2 regions of the Cryobacterium sp. TMT2-42-4 genome follow, and region 1 is predicted to be linked to the other one. Evidence: predicted binding sites of a transcription regulator. Region 1 holds the regulator's gene; the other holds the start of a gene.
What was found. Region 1 encodes HrcA, which represses chaperone genes, less so after heat shock. Its sites were predicted from a motif close to TTNGCACTCGNNNNNNNCGAGTGCNAA; they were not measured.
Positions count from the first base shown of each region.

Region 2: the regulator HrcA is predicted to act here: its motif matches at 5,416-5,442, upstream of groES (co-chaperone GroES).

Region 1 is NZ_SOFT01000035.1:28,305-35,850, reverse strand. It holds gene lepA (translation elongation factor 4) at 1-1,751, shown strand, start outside; gene E3O18_RS11870 (DUF1990 domain-containing protein) at 1,756-2,403, shown strand; gene hemW (radical SAM family heme chaperone HemW) at 2,408-3,634, shown strand; gene E3O18_RS11860 (DUF4870 domain-containing protein) at 3,637-4,014, opposite strand; gene E3O18_RS11855 (DUF4870 domain-containing protein) at 4,051-4,497, opposite strand; gene hrcA (heat-inducible transcriptional repressor HrcA) at 4,665-5,702, shown strand; gene dnaJ (molecular chaperone DnaJ) at 5,769-6,893, shown strand; gene E3O18_RS11840 (16S rRNA (uracil(1498)-N(3))-methyltransferase) at 6,900-7,546, shown strand, end outside.
Region 2 is NZ_SOFT01000027.1:93,573-101,118, forward strand. It holds gene E3O18_RS09665 (ABC transporter ATP-binding protein) at 1-834, shown strand, start outside; gene E3O18_RS09670 (ABC transporter ATP-binding protein) at 831-1,601, shown strand; gene E3O18_RS09675 (ABC transporter substrate-binding protein) at 1,815-3,110, opposite strand; gene E3O18_RS09680 (ABC transporter substrate-binding protein) at 3,236-3,967, opposite strand; gene rarD (EamA family transporter RarD) at 4,014-4,943, opposite strand; gene groES (co-chaperone GroES) at 5,045-5,341, opposite strand; gene E3O18_RS09695 (methyltransferase domain-containing protein) at 5,469-6,668, shown strand; gene E3O18_RS09700 (DUF4190 domain-containing protein) at 6,694-7,104, opposite strand; gene E3O18_RS09705 (DUF4190 domain-containing protein) at 7,124-7,546, opposite strand, start outside.

The sequences.
Region 1 (7,546 bases):
CCACGCTGGCCGACCGGATGCTGCAGATCACCGGCGTCGTCGACGACCGTTCGATGCGCGCCCAATACCTTGACCGGATGGACATCGAGCGCGAGCGCGGCATCACCATCAAAAGCCAGGCCGTGCGGATGCCGTGGGAACTCGACGGGCAGACCTACGCCCTGAACATGATCGACACCCCCGGCCACGTGGACTTCACCTACGAGGTGTCTCGCAGCCTGGCCGCGTGCGAGGGAGCAATCCTCCTCGTCGACGCCGCCCAAGGGATTGAGGCGCAGACCCTCGCCAACCTTTACCTTGCGCTGGAGAACGACCTCACCATCATCCCGGTGCTGAACAAGATCGACCTGCCGGCCGCCGACCCCGACAAGTACGCGAAGGAGCTCGCCAGCCTGATCGGTGGCAGTCCCGACGACGTGCTCCGGGTCTCCGGCAAGACCGGCGTCGGCGTCGCCGAACTCCTCGACCGCGCCACCCGCCTCATCCCTGCCCCGGTCGGCGACCCGGCCGCCCCGGCCCGCGCGATGATCTTCGACTCGGTCTACGACAGCTACCGCGGCGTCGTCACCTATGTGCGCATGATCGACGGCAAGCTGGGCCCGCGCGAGAAGATCCAGATGATGTCGACCCGTGCCACGCACGAGATCCTCGAGATCGGCGTCACCTCGCCCGAGCCCACCACCAGCAAGGGCCTCGGCGTCGGCGAGGTCGGCTACCTGATCACGGGCGTGAAGGATGTGCGCCAGTCGAAGGTCGGCGATACGGTGACCACCGCGCTCCGCCCCGCCACCGTCGCCCTGCCGGGCTACACCGAGCCGAAGCCCATGGTCTTCTCGGGCCTCTACCCGATCGACGGCAGCGACTACCCGGCCCTCCGCGAGGCCCTCGACAAGCTCAAGCTCTCCGACGCGTCCCTCGTGTACGAGCCCGAGACATCCGTCGCCCTCGGTTTCGGTTTCCGCTGTGGTTTCCTCGGGTTGCTGCACCTGGAAATCATCACCGAGCGGCTCGACCGGGAGTTCGGCCTCGACCTGATCACCACGGCGCCCAGCGTGATCTACGAGGTCACCACCGACGACAAGAAGTCCGTCACGGTCACCAACCCGAGCGAGTTCCCGAACGGGAAGATCGCCAAGGTCGAGGAGCCGATCGTGAAGGCGGCCATCCTCGCACCCAAGGACTACGTCGGCGTGATCATGGAACTCTGCCAGAGCCGCCGCGGCACCCTGCTCGGCATGGACTACCTCGGCGAAGACCGGGTCGAGATCCGCTACACGATGCCGCTCGGTGAGATCGTGTTCGACTTCTTCGACAATCTCAAGAGCCGCACGGCCGGCTACGGCTCGCTCGACTATGAACCCATCGGCTCTCAGGAGGCCGACCTGGTCAAGGTCGACATCCTGCTGCAGGGCGAACAGGTCGACGCGTTCAGCGCGATTGTGCACCGCGACAAGGCCTACGACTACGGCGTGCTGATGACGGGAAGACTGCGCAAGCTCATCCCGCGCCAGCAGTTCGACGTGCCCATCCAGGCCGCGATCGGCGCCCGCATCATCGCCCGCGAGTCCATCAGTGCCATCCGCAAGGATGTTCTCGCCAAGTGCTACGGCGGCGACATCTCCCGCAAGCGCAAGCTGCTGGAGAAGCAGAAGGAGGGAAAGAAGCGCATGAAGATGGTCGGCCGGGTCGAGGTTCCCCAGGAGGCGTTCATCGCCGCCCTGTCCGGTGACGAGCCCCCGAAGAAGAAGTAGACGGATGCGCCGCGCCACCTTCACCGATACCGCCGTCACCTACGCGTCCATCGGCGGCACCCTCGCCCCGGACCTGCTCCGGTTCCCACCCAAGGGCTACCGGCCCCTCGAACGCACCGTGCGCCTCGGCAGCGGTGAGGAGCGCTTCCAGCTGGCCTCGAAGTCGCTGATGACCTGGGGCGTGCAGCGGGGGAGCGGGATGACCGTCACCGACCTGCTGGACGGCACCGGCCAGCAGTACACGGGACTCGTCTTCGACGCCGACGGCCAGGCCGCCCGCGACCAGAAGTCAGAGCCGGACGAGGCCGTCTTCGCCGCGGACGGCACGCCCTACATCGTCAACGGCATGTCCGCGCACCTAACGACCAAGTTAGGCCCCTTAACCATCGACGCCCCCGTGCGCGTGGTCTACGTGATCGACGAACCCGACCGCCTCGGCTTCGCCTACGGCACTATGGCCGGGCACCCGGCCAGCGGCGAGGAATCGTTCATCATCGACAGACGCGAGGACGACTCGGTCTGGCTCACCATCCGCGCCTTCTCCCGCCCCAGCACCTGGTTCTACCGGCTGGGCTGGCCGTTCGTGCGGCGGCAACAGGCAAAAATCACCGCACGGTACCTACGCGCGCTGCATCCGATCGGCGCGGTCTAACCGCATGGGCAGTGCCCTTCCCGTCGGCGACCCCGCGCCCCGCGACGGCCTGCTGCCGGCCTCGGCCGCCGTGGGAGCAGCCCAGCGCGATTTCGGCGTCTACCTGCACGTGCCGTTCTGCCGGGTCCGCTGCGGCTACTGCGACTTCAACACCTATACCGCCACCGAGTTGCGCGGCGCAAGCCAGCATGACTATGCCGGTCAGGCGATCACCGAGGTCCAGTCGGCCGGCCGGATCCTGACTCAGTCGGGCGTGCCGGCCCGCCAGGCGGCGACCGTCTTCTTCGGCGGCGGCACCCCCACCCTGCTCCCGGCCGACGACCTGGTGCGGATGCTGGAGGCCGTGCGCTCCACCTGGGGGATCGCACCCGGCGCCGAGGTGACCACCGAGGCGAACCCCGACTCCGTCGACGCCGCCTATCTCGGCCGCCTCGCCGGGTCCGGCTTCACCCGGGTGTCCTTCGGCATGCAGTCCGCGGTGCCGAGCGTCCTGGCCACCCTCGAGCGCACCCACGACCCCGAGCGGGTGCCGCTCGTGGTCCAGTGGGCGCGCGAGGCCGGCCTCGACGTGTCCCTCGACCTGATCTACGGCACACCGGGGGAGACCCTCAGCGATTGGCGCACCAGCCTCGAGCACGCCATCCGGCAGGCTCCCACCCACGTCAGCGCCTACTCGCTTATCGTTGAGGAGGGCACCAAGCTGGCCCGCCAGATCAAGCGCGGCGAACTGGCCCCTGTCGACGACGACGTTCAGGCCGAGTTCTACGAGCTGGCCGACGACCTACTGTCCTCGGCCGGCTACGGCTGGTACGAGGTCAGCAACTGGGCGACGGATGACGCGCACCGCTCGCGCCACAACCTCGCCTACTGGCGCAGCCAGGACTGGTGGGGTGTGGGGCCCGGAGCCCACAGCCACATCGGTGGGGTGCGCTGGTGGAACGTCAAGCATCCGTCGGCCTACGGGGATCGGATTCGCGCCGGCGACTCACCGGCCGCCGGGCGGGAGACCCTCGATGCGGCCACTCAGGAGGTGGAGCGGGTGCTCCTGCTGACCCGAATCCGCGAGGGCGTCGTCATCGACTCGCTCAGCCCGCTCGGGCGCCACGAGGTGGCCGGACTCATCTCCGACGAACTCATCGACGCGAAAGCCGCCCTCTGCGGTTCGATCGAACTGACCCTCAGAGGACGCCTACTGGCGGATGCCGTCGTACGCCGCCTGCTCGCCGACTGAACTCAGTTCACGAACTTGATCGACAGCGGATACGTGTAGTACTCCCCCCGGTTCGCGGCTAAAGCGGCCATGATGCCGAACACGACCATCAGAACGAAGGCAGCCAGGAGTACGAGGTAGCCGACGAGGATGATCGTCAGGGCGCCGCCGACCGCGTAGGCGATCAGGAGCGTGAGCTGGAAGTTCAGTGCGGTCGCAGTGTGCGCCCGGATGAACGGGCCGCGGTCCTTGAGCACGATGTAGCCGATCAGAGCCGGCACGAAATAGAACAGAATGCCGCCGACGTGCACGAGGGTGGCCCACAGTTTTTCGTCGGCCGGGTTCATCGGGGTGGGAGCCTGGTACGGGTTGGCGGGCGGCGGTGGGGTGGAATTGGTCATTGGTGCTCCTTCTAAAGAAAAACCGAGTGCGCCGGGCTACTTGATCAGGCGCACAGCGAACGGGTACCGGTAGTGGTGGCCGTCCTTCGCCTGGAGGTAGCCGAGCACCGAGAAGACAACACCGAGGATGTACAGCACCCAGGCGAGACCGCCGATGACGCCGCCGATGCCGAACGTGAGGAAGCCGATGACCGTCGCAAAAAAGTTGATCGCGAAATAGCCGATCAGAAGCGTGATCTGAAAGTTGATCGCTTCCTTCGCCTCGACGCTGGTCAGAGGTCCGCGGTCCTTGAACAGCAGCCACAGCACCAGGGACGGCACGAACATGAGGATCCCGCCCAGATGAGCGAGGGACGCCCACTGGCGGTCATCCGCCTGCGTCAGGGGTGCCGACGGTCCGGGGGCGGCAGGCTGGTAGGGCGGTTGCGGTGGCCGTTGGCCCTGGTACGGATCATCGGGTCCGGGACCAGTGAAATTACTCATGATCATGCCTTTCAGTGCACCGGGGAAGAGGTGCTACATGCCTAAGTTACTGCGCCCTAACATTGGGGAGCAATGGGTAAGCCCAGCCGGTCGCGGTATGATTGGCAGTCACATACCGCGAGTGCCAATCGGTGCTGCACTCGCGACGCTGGGAGGAGGCGAGCGCCATGGTGTCCGATCGCAGTCTCGAAGTCCTGCGTGTGATCGTTCAGGACTACGTCGCCTCCCGCGAACCCGTCGGTTCTAAATCTATCGTCGACCGGCATTCCTTCGGGGTGTCGGCGGCCACGATCCGCAACGACATGGCCCTGCTCGAAGAGGAAGAGTTGATCGCGGCTCCGCACACCTCGTCGGGCCGCATCCCCACCGACAAGGGCTACCGCCTGTTCGTCGACCACCTCGCCGATCTGCGCCCGCTCTCGGCGGCGCAGCGCCAAGCCATCGAGACGTTCCTCGGTCAGTCGGCCGACCTCGACGAGGTGCTGGCCCGCAGCGTGCGGCTGCTCTCGCAGCTCACCCATCAGGTCGCCCTGGTGCAGTATCCGTCGCTGTCCCGCGCGAAGGTGCGCCACATCGAACTGGTGCCCCTGTCCGAGACTCGCCTCCTGTCGGTTCTGATCACGGATGCCGGACGGGTCGAGCAACGCGTCGTCGACCTGCCCCGGCCACTGGCTGAACCCGTTCTGATCGACCTGCGCACCCGGTTGAATTCTGCCCTGGTCGGGCTCGGCATGAGCGAGGCCGCCAGCACCCTCACCGGCAGCTCCCTCACCGCCGGCTCCGGCCTCGGCCCGCTCGAGCAACAGGAGGCGGTGGATCTGATCACCGGCACCCTGCGCGACCAGGTCGGCGCGAACAGGCAGGACCGGCTCGTGATGGCCGGCGCCGCCAACCTCGTGCGCACTGAGGAAGACTTCACCGGCAGCATTTTCCCGGTGCTCGAGGCCATTGAGGAACAGGTCGTGCTTCTGCGGCTGTTCGGCGAGATGGCCTCCGACCAGCACGGCGTGTCCGTCAGTATCGGCCGGGAGAATGCCCCGTTCGGTCTGGCCGAGACGTCCGTTCTCACCAGCGGCTACTCCTCGCAGGGCGGCAACCTGGCGCGCCTCGGCGTGCTCGGCCCCACTCGGATGGACTACTCGAACAACATGGCGGCCGTCCGCGCGGTCGCCCGCTACCTTTCACGCCTTCTCGGCGAGAATTGACCAGTTCCCCTCGGCCCAGAAACCGGCGGGACACCACATTTCAGAACAGACCTAGGAGAGCCAGCTTTGGCTGACCATTACGAAGTACTCGGCGTCGCCCGCGACGCCTCGACCGACGAGATCAAGAAGGCCTACCGCAGGCTGGCCCGGCAGCTGCACCCCGACGTGAACCCGGGCGCGGATGCATCCGAGCGTTTCAAATCCGTCACGCACGCCTACGACGTGCTCAGCGACGTCAAGCAACGCGACAACTACGACCGTGGCGGCAACGGCCGCTCGGGCGGCGGAGCTGCCGGTTTCGACGGCAACTTCGGCAACTTCGGCAACTTCGGCGACATCTTCGAGACCTTCTTCGGCGGCGGGGGGTCCAGCCGCGGGCCTCGGTCGCGCCGAGAGCGCGGCCAGGACGCCCTGATCCGGGTCGACCTCGACCTCGATGAGATCATCTTCGGCACGCACCGGGAGCTCGAGGTCGACACGGCCATCACGTGCGCGACCTGCAACGGCACGTGCTGCCAGCCGGGCACCGCGCCCGTCACCTGCGACATCTGCCACGGCACCGGCACCATCCAGCGCGCCGTGCGGTCGCTGCTCGGCAATGTCATGACGAGCAGCCCCTGCGGTTCCTGCCGCGGCTACGGTACGATCATTGCCACTCCCTGCGTCACCTGCCAGGGCCAGGGCCGTGTGCGAGCGCGTCGCACGGTCCCCGTCGACATCCCGGCGGGGGTCGACACGGGCCTGCGCCTGCAGATGCCCGGCAGCGGCGAGGCCGGTCCGGCCGGCGGTCCCAACGGGGACCTCTACCTCGAGATGAAGGTGCGCCACCACGACGTGTTCAGCCGTGACGGCGACGACCTGCTCTGCACCCTCGAGGTGCCGATGACGGATGCCATCCTCGGCAGGTCCGCGACCGTCAAGGCGCTCGACGGCGACATCGAGGTCGAGCTTAGGCCGGGCACGCAGAGCGCCGAGATCATCACGGTCAAGGACCGCGGCGTCAGCCGCCTGCGCGGGAACGGACGGGGCGACCTGAAGGTCGTCGTGCACGTGGTCACGCCGACCCGTCTCGACCACAAGGAGCGGGAGCTGATTGAGGCCTTTGCGGCCCGCCACAAGGCGCCGGCTCCTGCCCTCAGCGCCTTCCAGCAGGGACTTTTCGCCAAGCTGCGCGATCGGTTTCGCGGCTAGGCGTCGATGGCACACTTCTTCATCGATGAGGCGCTCCACGTCGCCGAGTGCGTGCCGGGGGCGGTCGTCGGCATCGGCGGCGCGGAGGCCCGGCACGCGGTCACCGTCAGCCGGATGCGCCCGGGCGAGCACCTGCAGATCGGGAACGGGGCCGGGCTCATGCTGGCCGCCACCGTTGTTGACGCAGATGCGAGGCTGCTGACCCTGCGCGTCGAGACGGTGACCGTGAGCGCGCTGCTGACGCCGCGCATCCGTCTGGTCCAGGCTCTCGCCAAGGGAGACCGGGACGAACTGGCCGTGCAGGCGGCCACGGAGCTCGGCATCGATGGGGTGATCCCGTGGGCCGCATCCCGCTCCGTGACGCGCTGGGAGGGTGCGAAAATCAAGAAGGGCCAGGATCGCTGGTCCAGCATTGTGCGCGAGGCCTCGAAACAGTCGATTCGCGCGTGGCTGCCCACGGTCGGGGCACTGGCGAGCACCAAAATGCTGGCCGAGCTGGCTGGCACCACCCGGATGCTGCTGCTGGAGCCCACGGCGAGCGAACGGCTGACCTCGCAGGCGGCGCCGACCGACGACCGGGATATCCTGCTCGTCGTCGGACCCGAGGGCGGCATCTCCCCGGCCGAGCTGACCCTGCTCGAGCAGGCAGGCGC
Region 2 (7,546 bases), on a different contig from region 1:
AAGCGCGACCCGATCTTGGTTGCCGACGGCGTGAGTCGAACCTTCGGCGGTCTCAAGGCCGTCGACGTCGACCACGTCGAGATCCCGCGCGGCGCCATCACGGCGCTGATCGGGCCCAACGGAGCCGGCAAGACCACCCTGTTCAACCTGCTGACGGGCTTCGACAAGCCCGACACCGGGTCGTGGACCTTCGAGGGTCGCCCACTGTCGGGGATGCCCGCGTTCAAGGTGGCCCGGATGGGCCAGGTGCGCACTTTCCAGCTCACCAAGGCGCTCGGCCTGCTGACCGTCATGGACAACATGCTGCTCGGCGCCAAGGGCCAGGCCGGCGAGAACCTGTTCCGGGCGATCTTCCCCTTCTTCTGGGCCAAGCAGGAGGAGGCGAATAGGGTGCGGGCCCTCGATATCCTCGAACGGTTCAAGCTCGACACCAAGAAGGACGACTACGCCGCCAGCCTCTCCGGCGGGCAGCGCAAACTGCTCGAGATGGCACGGGCGTTGATGAGCGAGCCGAGCCTGGTGATGCTCGACGAGCCGATGGCCGGGGTGAACCCGGCACTGACGCAGTCGCTACTGGACCACATCCTCAACCTGAAGGCGGAGGGCATGACGGTTCTCTTCGTCGAACACGACATGCACATGGTGCGCCACATCGCCGACTGGGTCATCGTGATGGCCGAGGGCCGCGTGGTCGCCGAGGGCGACCCGCACGAGGTGATGCGTAACCCCGCCGTGATCGACGCCTACCTGGGTCAGCACCACGACGAGGACCTCGGCGAGGATCCGGCCGCCGAAACAGAACGTGTGGAAGCCATTAAGGAGTTGCTCGATTGACGAACACCAGCCCTGCCGCCGCGCCGGCCTACACCCCCACCGGGCAGCCCGTCGTCGAGGTCAAGACGGTGACGGCCGGCTACCTGCCGGGCGTCAACATCCTCAACGCCTGCTCCCTGACCGCCTACGACGGCGAGCTGATCGGGATCATCGGCCCGAACGGCGCCGGCAAGTCCACGCTGCTCAAGTCGATCTTCGGCCAGGTCAAGGTTCGGGAGGGTGAGATCCTGCTTCGCGGCGAGAACATCACCAACCTCAAGGCGAACAAGCTCGTGGCCAAGGGCGTCGGTTTCGTGCCCCAGACGAACAACGTCTTCCCCACGCTCACGATCCAGGAGAACCTGGAGATGGGCATGTTCCTGAAGCCGAAAGGCCTGACCGAACGCCTCGAGTTCGTCACGGAGATCTTCCCGGAGCTCGGGAAGCGTCTGCAGCAGCGCGCCGGATCGCTGTCCGGCGGGGAACGCCAGATGGTGGCCATGTCGCGGGCGCTGATGATGGGCCCGCACGTGCTGCTGCTCGACGAGCCGAGCGCAGGCCTCTCCCCCGTGCGCCAGGACGAGGCTTTCCTGCGTGTCAAGGAGATCAACAAGGCCGGCGTGACCACGATCATGGTGGAGCAGAATGCGCGCCGATGCCTGCAGATCTGCGACCGCGGTTACGTGCTCGATCAGGGCCGTGACGCCTACACGGGCACCGGCCGCGAGCTGCTGAACGATCCCAAGGTGATCGGCCTCTACCTCGGCACCCTCGGCCAGGACGACTAGCCGGAGCCGCCCGCACCGACTGCCCCGCACGACGAAGCGGCGCCCGAGATCTTCGGGCGCCGCTTCCGTGTGTCCGGTGCTCCGGATCCGGTGACGCCGCTGGTGTCCGGGAGGGGCGTCACCGGGTGACGGCCGTCACCGGGCGAACGAAGAAGGGCCCCGACCGAAGTCGGGGCCCTTCCAGATCGAATGCTGGTCAGCGACGAATCGTGACTAGTTGATGCGCTTGTACGTGTTGTCTTCGAGGTACTCGTAGACGCCGATGGTTGCCTCGGTCGGGTCGCCGTTCTCATCGAACGTGACCGGGCCGGAGAAGCCGTCGTAGTCGACCTGGTCGCCGTCCGCGAGGGCCTTAGCCGCCGCGGTGAAGTCGGAGACCGTGGTGCCGTCGCCGGTTCCCCCAGAGACCTGGCGGAGGTGCTTGGAGATGGCCTCACCCGAGACGTCGTTGGCCGCGTAGGCCGCAAGCGCGACGAGCATGACGGCGTCGTAAGATTCTGCCGCGTAGCTGAAGTCGGTCAGGGTGGGGTCGATCTCCTTGAGACGATCGGTGAAGTCGCCGAGCGTTCCCACGTCGAGGCCGGGCAGCGTGCCCTTGGCACCGGTGATGATGCCGGCGTCGAAGTCCTTGCTGTAGTCGGACAGGTTGCCGTCCACGAAGTACAGGTTGCCACCGGGGAAGCCGGAGCCGACCAGTGCGGGGGTGATGACCTTGGCCTGGTCGAACGTGATCAGGGCGATCGCGTCGGGGTTGGCGGCGGTCACTTCGGAGATCTGAGCGGCGAAGTTGGAGTCACCCTCGTTGAACAGGGACGTGGCGACGACCTCGCCGCCCGCAGCCTCGAAGGCGGTCGTGGTGGACTCGGCCAGGCCGGTGCCGTACGAGTCGTTGAGCACGATCAGGCCGAGGGTGCTGTTGCCGTCGTCGGCGATCTGGGTGCCCAGGACTTCACCCTGCAGCAGGTCGGACGGGGCGGTGCGCCAGTAGAGGTCCTTGTCGGCATACTTCGTGAAGTCCGCCGAGGTGTTGGCCGGGGAGAACTGCACGACGCCCGCGCCGGTGATCTGGTCGATCACGGTCTTGGAGACGCCGGAGGATGCCGCGCCGATGATGGCGGAAACCTTCTGCGAGAGAAGGTCGGTCACCGAACCGGTCGCGGTGTCCGTCGTGGTGTCGCCGGAGTCACGGAAGATGGCCTCAACGGTCAAGCCGAGGTTCGCGTCGTTGATGTCCTTGACGGCCAGGGCGACGCCGGCTTCTTCGGGCGGGCCGAGGAAAGCCAGGGCACCACTCTGGGGAAGGATGGTGCCGATCTTCAGGGTCAGGTCGCGGTCGCCGGCCGTGATGGCCTGGGCGTCTCCGCTCGCGGCGGGGGCTTCCGATGCAGCCGGCTCAGCGGTGTTGCTGCTGCAGCCGGTGAGCAGAAGTGCACTGACGCCGACGAGGGCGACTCCAGTGACGACTGCCCGAACTGAGCGGGAGGCCGAGGCCTTCGCGAATACGCTCATGTTGCTCCTTGGGACTAGGAATGAGAAATGACAGCGGTCGATTGACTGCCGTTCTGTCACATTATTGACAGGAATCGCGCGAAACAAGGCAACCGGGTTACATCCGTGTAACGCAGACCAAATCGTTACGATCGGCGGCCGGTGACGCCCTGATAGGCGATCTGTTGCGCATCGGCCAGCGCGGCCGCACATTCTCCCCAGGATGCGCAGGCGAACGCCCCGGTACTCACCTGGTCGAGAGCGGGCCTGATCGACGCCGCACCGTCGTCTCCGGCCCGTGCTGCTGCCAGGGCGCTCAGGACAACTCCGTCATAGGCTTCACCGCCGCCGGCAGTGTCGACCAGCCCTGGATCGAGGGTGCGCAGGCGCGCAGCGAAGCCGTCACTGGCGGCCAGCGGCGTGCCCCCGTTTGCGAAGTCGCCGAGCCACAGCAGTACCACCGGCGCCGCCGCGACGGCGGCGGCCAGATCGCCCGGCATCGGAACGGTGGCGTCCCACAGCACGACGTCGACGCCACGGGCCAACAAGTCGGTCAGCGACGTCGCCGGGTCGACGGCGGAGTCGCGGTGGATGATCTCGATCGGAGTGCCGAGAATGCGGCCCTGCTCGGTGATCTCGCGGGCGGCCAGTTCGGAGCCGGCCACCTGTGCCGCACCACTGGCCGCCGACGGGCCCGTCATGGGGAACAGGGTTCCGAGGCGCACGGTACCGTCACCGGACGGAGCCACCACGACGGACGCGGCGGCAGCGGGCTCGACTACGGGCGGCGCGACCTCGGCCCTGCATCCGGACAGCAGGAGCACGCAGGCGAGCGCCCCGACGAGGTGGACGGGCAGGGAAGTCGACGCAGTGCGCATCCGGTGTCCTTTCACGTACGAGGTGCGTCCCCGAGCGTAGCGGGGCTCAGACCGGTTCAAGGGACGCACGCCGGGGCGCGCGTCCGGTGAGGACCATGTCGGTCGTGAGAAGGACCAGCGCCACCCAGACCAGTGCGAAACCGACCCAGCGCTCGGGAGGCATGGGCTCGAGCAGCACGAAGACGCCGACCAGGAACTGCAGGATCGGAGCGAAGTACTGGATCAGACCCATGTAGGTCAGAGGCAGGCGCCGGGCCGCGGCGGCGAAGAACAACAGCGGCACGGCGGTCACAACACCTGCTGCCAGCAGCCCCACGGTATGCCAGGTGGACACGCTTCCGAAGGTGAGACCGGAGACGGAGGCCACCACGATCAGCTGCACCACGGCGATGGGTGCGAGCCAGACCGTTTCGAGGGTGAGTCCGGCGACGGCATCGACGTCACGGCCGACCCTTTTCTTGATCAAACCGTAGAAGCCGAACGAGAACGCGAGGATGAGTGACACCCACGGCAGCGAGCCGTAGCCGACGGTGAGCACGACGACGGCCCCGAGGCTGATTCCCACGGCTACCCACTGCAGCAGGCGCAGACGCTCGCGCAGCAGAATGACGCCGAGGAACACGGTCACGATCGGGTTGATGAAGTAGCCGAGGGCTGCCTCGACCACGTGGCCGCTGAGGGCGGCGAAGACGTAGGTCTGCCAGTTGACGAAGATCAGGAGGCCGGCCAGACCCATCGTGAACACGATGCGGGGCCTCCGCAGCAGCGCGAGGAAGGACTTCCACTTGCGCGTGACCGTGATCAGCAGTGCGCAGAACACCAGAGAGAAGAGAACCCGCCAGGCCACGATCTCGAAGGCACCACTGGGCGCGAGGAGCAGAAAGTAGAGCGGCAGGGCGCCCCAGAGGGCGTAGGCGAGGACCGCGTAGATCAGTCCCTTGCTTTGCTCCGACCGCGCCGGGCGGGCCGCGCGGATTTTCCCGGGTGAAAGAGGGTCTTGCGCCACAGCGGACCTTTCTTAACGACGAATCCCGGATGGCCAGGGCCATCCGGGATTCTACCGTTGCGTGGGTGTGGCTAGCGAACGACGACTGCGAGCACGTCGCGGGCCGACAGGACGAGGAGGTCCTCGCCACCGAACTTGACTTCGGTTCCACCGTACTTGGAGTAGATCACCTTGTCGCCGACGGCGACGTCGAGTGGAATGCGGTTGCCGTTGTCGTCGATGCGGCCGGGGCCGACTGCGACAACTTCGCCCTCCTGGGGCTTTTCCTTGGCGGTGTCAGGAATGACCAGACCTGATGCGGTGGTCTGCTCTGCGTCGACCTGCTTGATGACGATGCGATCCTCGAGCGGCTTGATGGAGACCGACACGGTTGACCTCTTTCTTAGCTAAGACATAGTTAGCAGACTCACAGCGAGAGTGCTAAGACGAGTTTAGGGCGCATCTGGCACTCACGCAACGTGAGTGCCAGATGCGCCGTGTTGATAGGTTTGCACGATGGAACGCTCAGAGCTCGTCGAGCTGTTATCGCCGGGCGGTTTGCGCCTGCTGGACTCGTTGCCGCCGTACGACCCGGCCGCCGACGTCGTGCGGGTGGTGAGCGAACTCCGCAAGGCCGGACACAGCCCCGACCTGGTCACCGCGGTGCTCAGCCAGTCCCGGCTCCGCGCCAGGGCCGTGCCCAAGTTCGGCGAGTTCGCCGGCCGCATGCTGTTTACGGAGGCCGGCCTCGAGCAGGCCACCCGGTTGAGGGTGGCGGCGCTGCACGCCGGCCGCTTCGCGGGCGCGTACCTGGACCGGGTCGTCGACCTCGGCTGCGGCATCGGAGGCGACGCCATGGCCCTGGCCGCCATGGACCTCACGGTCACGGGGGTGGACGCCGACGAGGTGACCGCGACCGTCGCCAGCTACAACCTGGCTCCGTTCGAGAACGCGAGCGTGCTGCACTCGTCCGCGGAAGACATCGACCTGGCTGGCTTCGACGCCGCCTGGCTCGACCCGGCCCGGCGCACCGCCGGGCACTCCAACACCTCGCGCCTGACCCGGCCGGAGGACTACTCCCCCCACCTCGATTTCGTCTTCGGTCTCAGTGAGCGGATGCCCGTCGGCGTCAAGCTCGGGCCGGGCCACGACCGCGAGCTGATCCCCGCGGAGGCCGAGGCGCAGTGGGTCTCCGTGGACGGCAAGCTCGTGGAGATGGGGCTGTGGTTCGGAGCACTGGCACGCGCCGGCATCCGTCGCTCCGCCCTGTTGCTCGGCCGAACCGGGATTCACGAACTGACCGCGCCCCACGACAGTACGGATGCCCCGGTGGGAGTGCTGGGCGACTACCTGTACGAACCGGACGGCGCGATCATCCGTGCACGTCTGATCGGGGACCTGGCCCGGTCGCTCGACGCGTCGATGCTGAGCGAGGGGATCGCGTACCTCACCTCCGAGACCCTGCACCGCACGCCCTTCGCCACCGCATTCCGGGTGCTCGAGGTGCTGCCCGTCGACGAGAAGAAGCTGCGGCTGGCCCTACAGGAACGCCGCATCGGCACTCTCGAGATCAAGAAACGCGGCGTGGACGTCGACCCGGCCACCCTGCGCACCCGACTGAAGCTCAAGGGCCCCGAGTCGGCGACGCTCGTGCTCACCCGGGCCGCCGGTCACCGGGTGGCTCTGCTGGTGGAGCGGGTTCCGCCACTCGACTAAGGCCAGCGGCGAAGGACAGCGCGGCTCAGCCGGGCACGACCGTCAGCACCTGCGTGACGATCAACACCCACCCGACCGCGAGGACCAGCCCCGCCAGCCCGGTCCACAGCCCGTAGGCCCACACGGTGCCGGCACGGCGCTCGGTCAGGCGGGCCATCACGGCCAGCACGACCGCGGCCAGGGAGAGCGCCGCGCCCCAGACGCCGAAGACCGCGATCAGCAGCCCGAGCAGCCCGAAGACGAGCGATGCGATGGACAGCCCGCTCCGGTCTGCCTGCGCGCTCAGCTCGCTGTCGGTGTAGACGTACGGCACCCATTCGGTGGGGGCTGTGATGGTCGACGCGTAGTCCAGCTCCCCCGGAGCGGGCGCCGGAGGCCGGGTGAGGTCGACCCGGAAGTCATCGTTGCGGGACCAGTCCCGTTCCTCCCCAACCATCCCCGCTGCTATCTTCCGCTCAGTACGACGAGGTAGGGATGGTGGCGAAGAAGACAGACCAGATCACGATACTGACCAGTGCCAGCCCGACGCCGATGAACCCCGTGATCAGCCCGGTCAGCCAGAAGCCCCTCGCCTGCGGCTCCTTCGACTTGCCGAGGAAGCCCAGGACGACCGCGGCGGCGGGGATGAATAGTCCGAGGATGCCACCCACAATCGGGAGGAACACGATCGGCGAGCCGAGCACGCCGATAACGCCGGCGACCAGCGCCAGGATGCTGAGAATCGGCTGCTTCGCGGCGACCGCACCGTAGGGCGACGAATACGCGTCGCCATAGGCAGGTGCCTGGGTCATCGTCGGGGCGCCGTAGCCGGGCGGCTGGGTCGGGCCGCCGTAGGAGGGCGGGACGGAGGCCGGCGGGGTCGGGCCGTTGTACGCCGG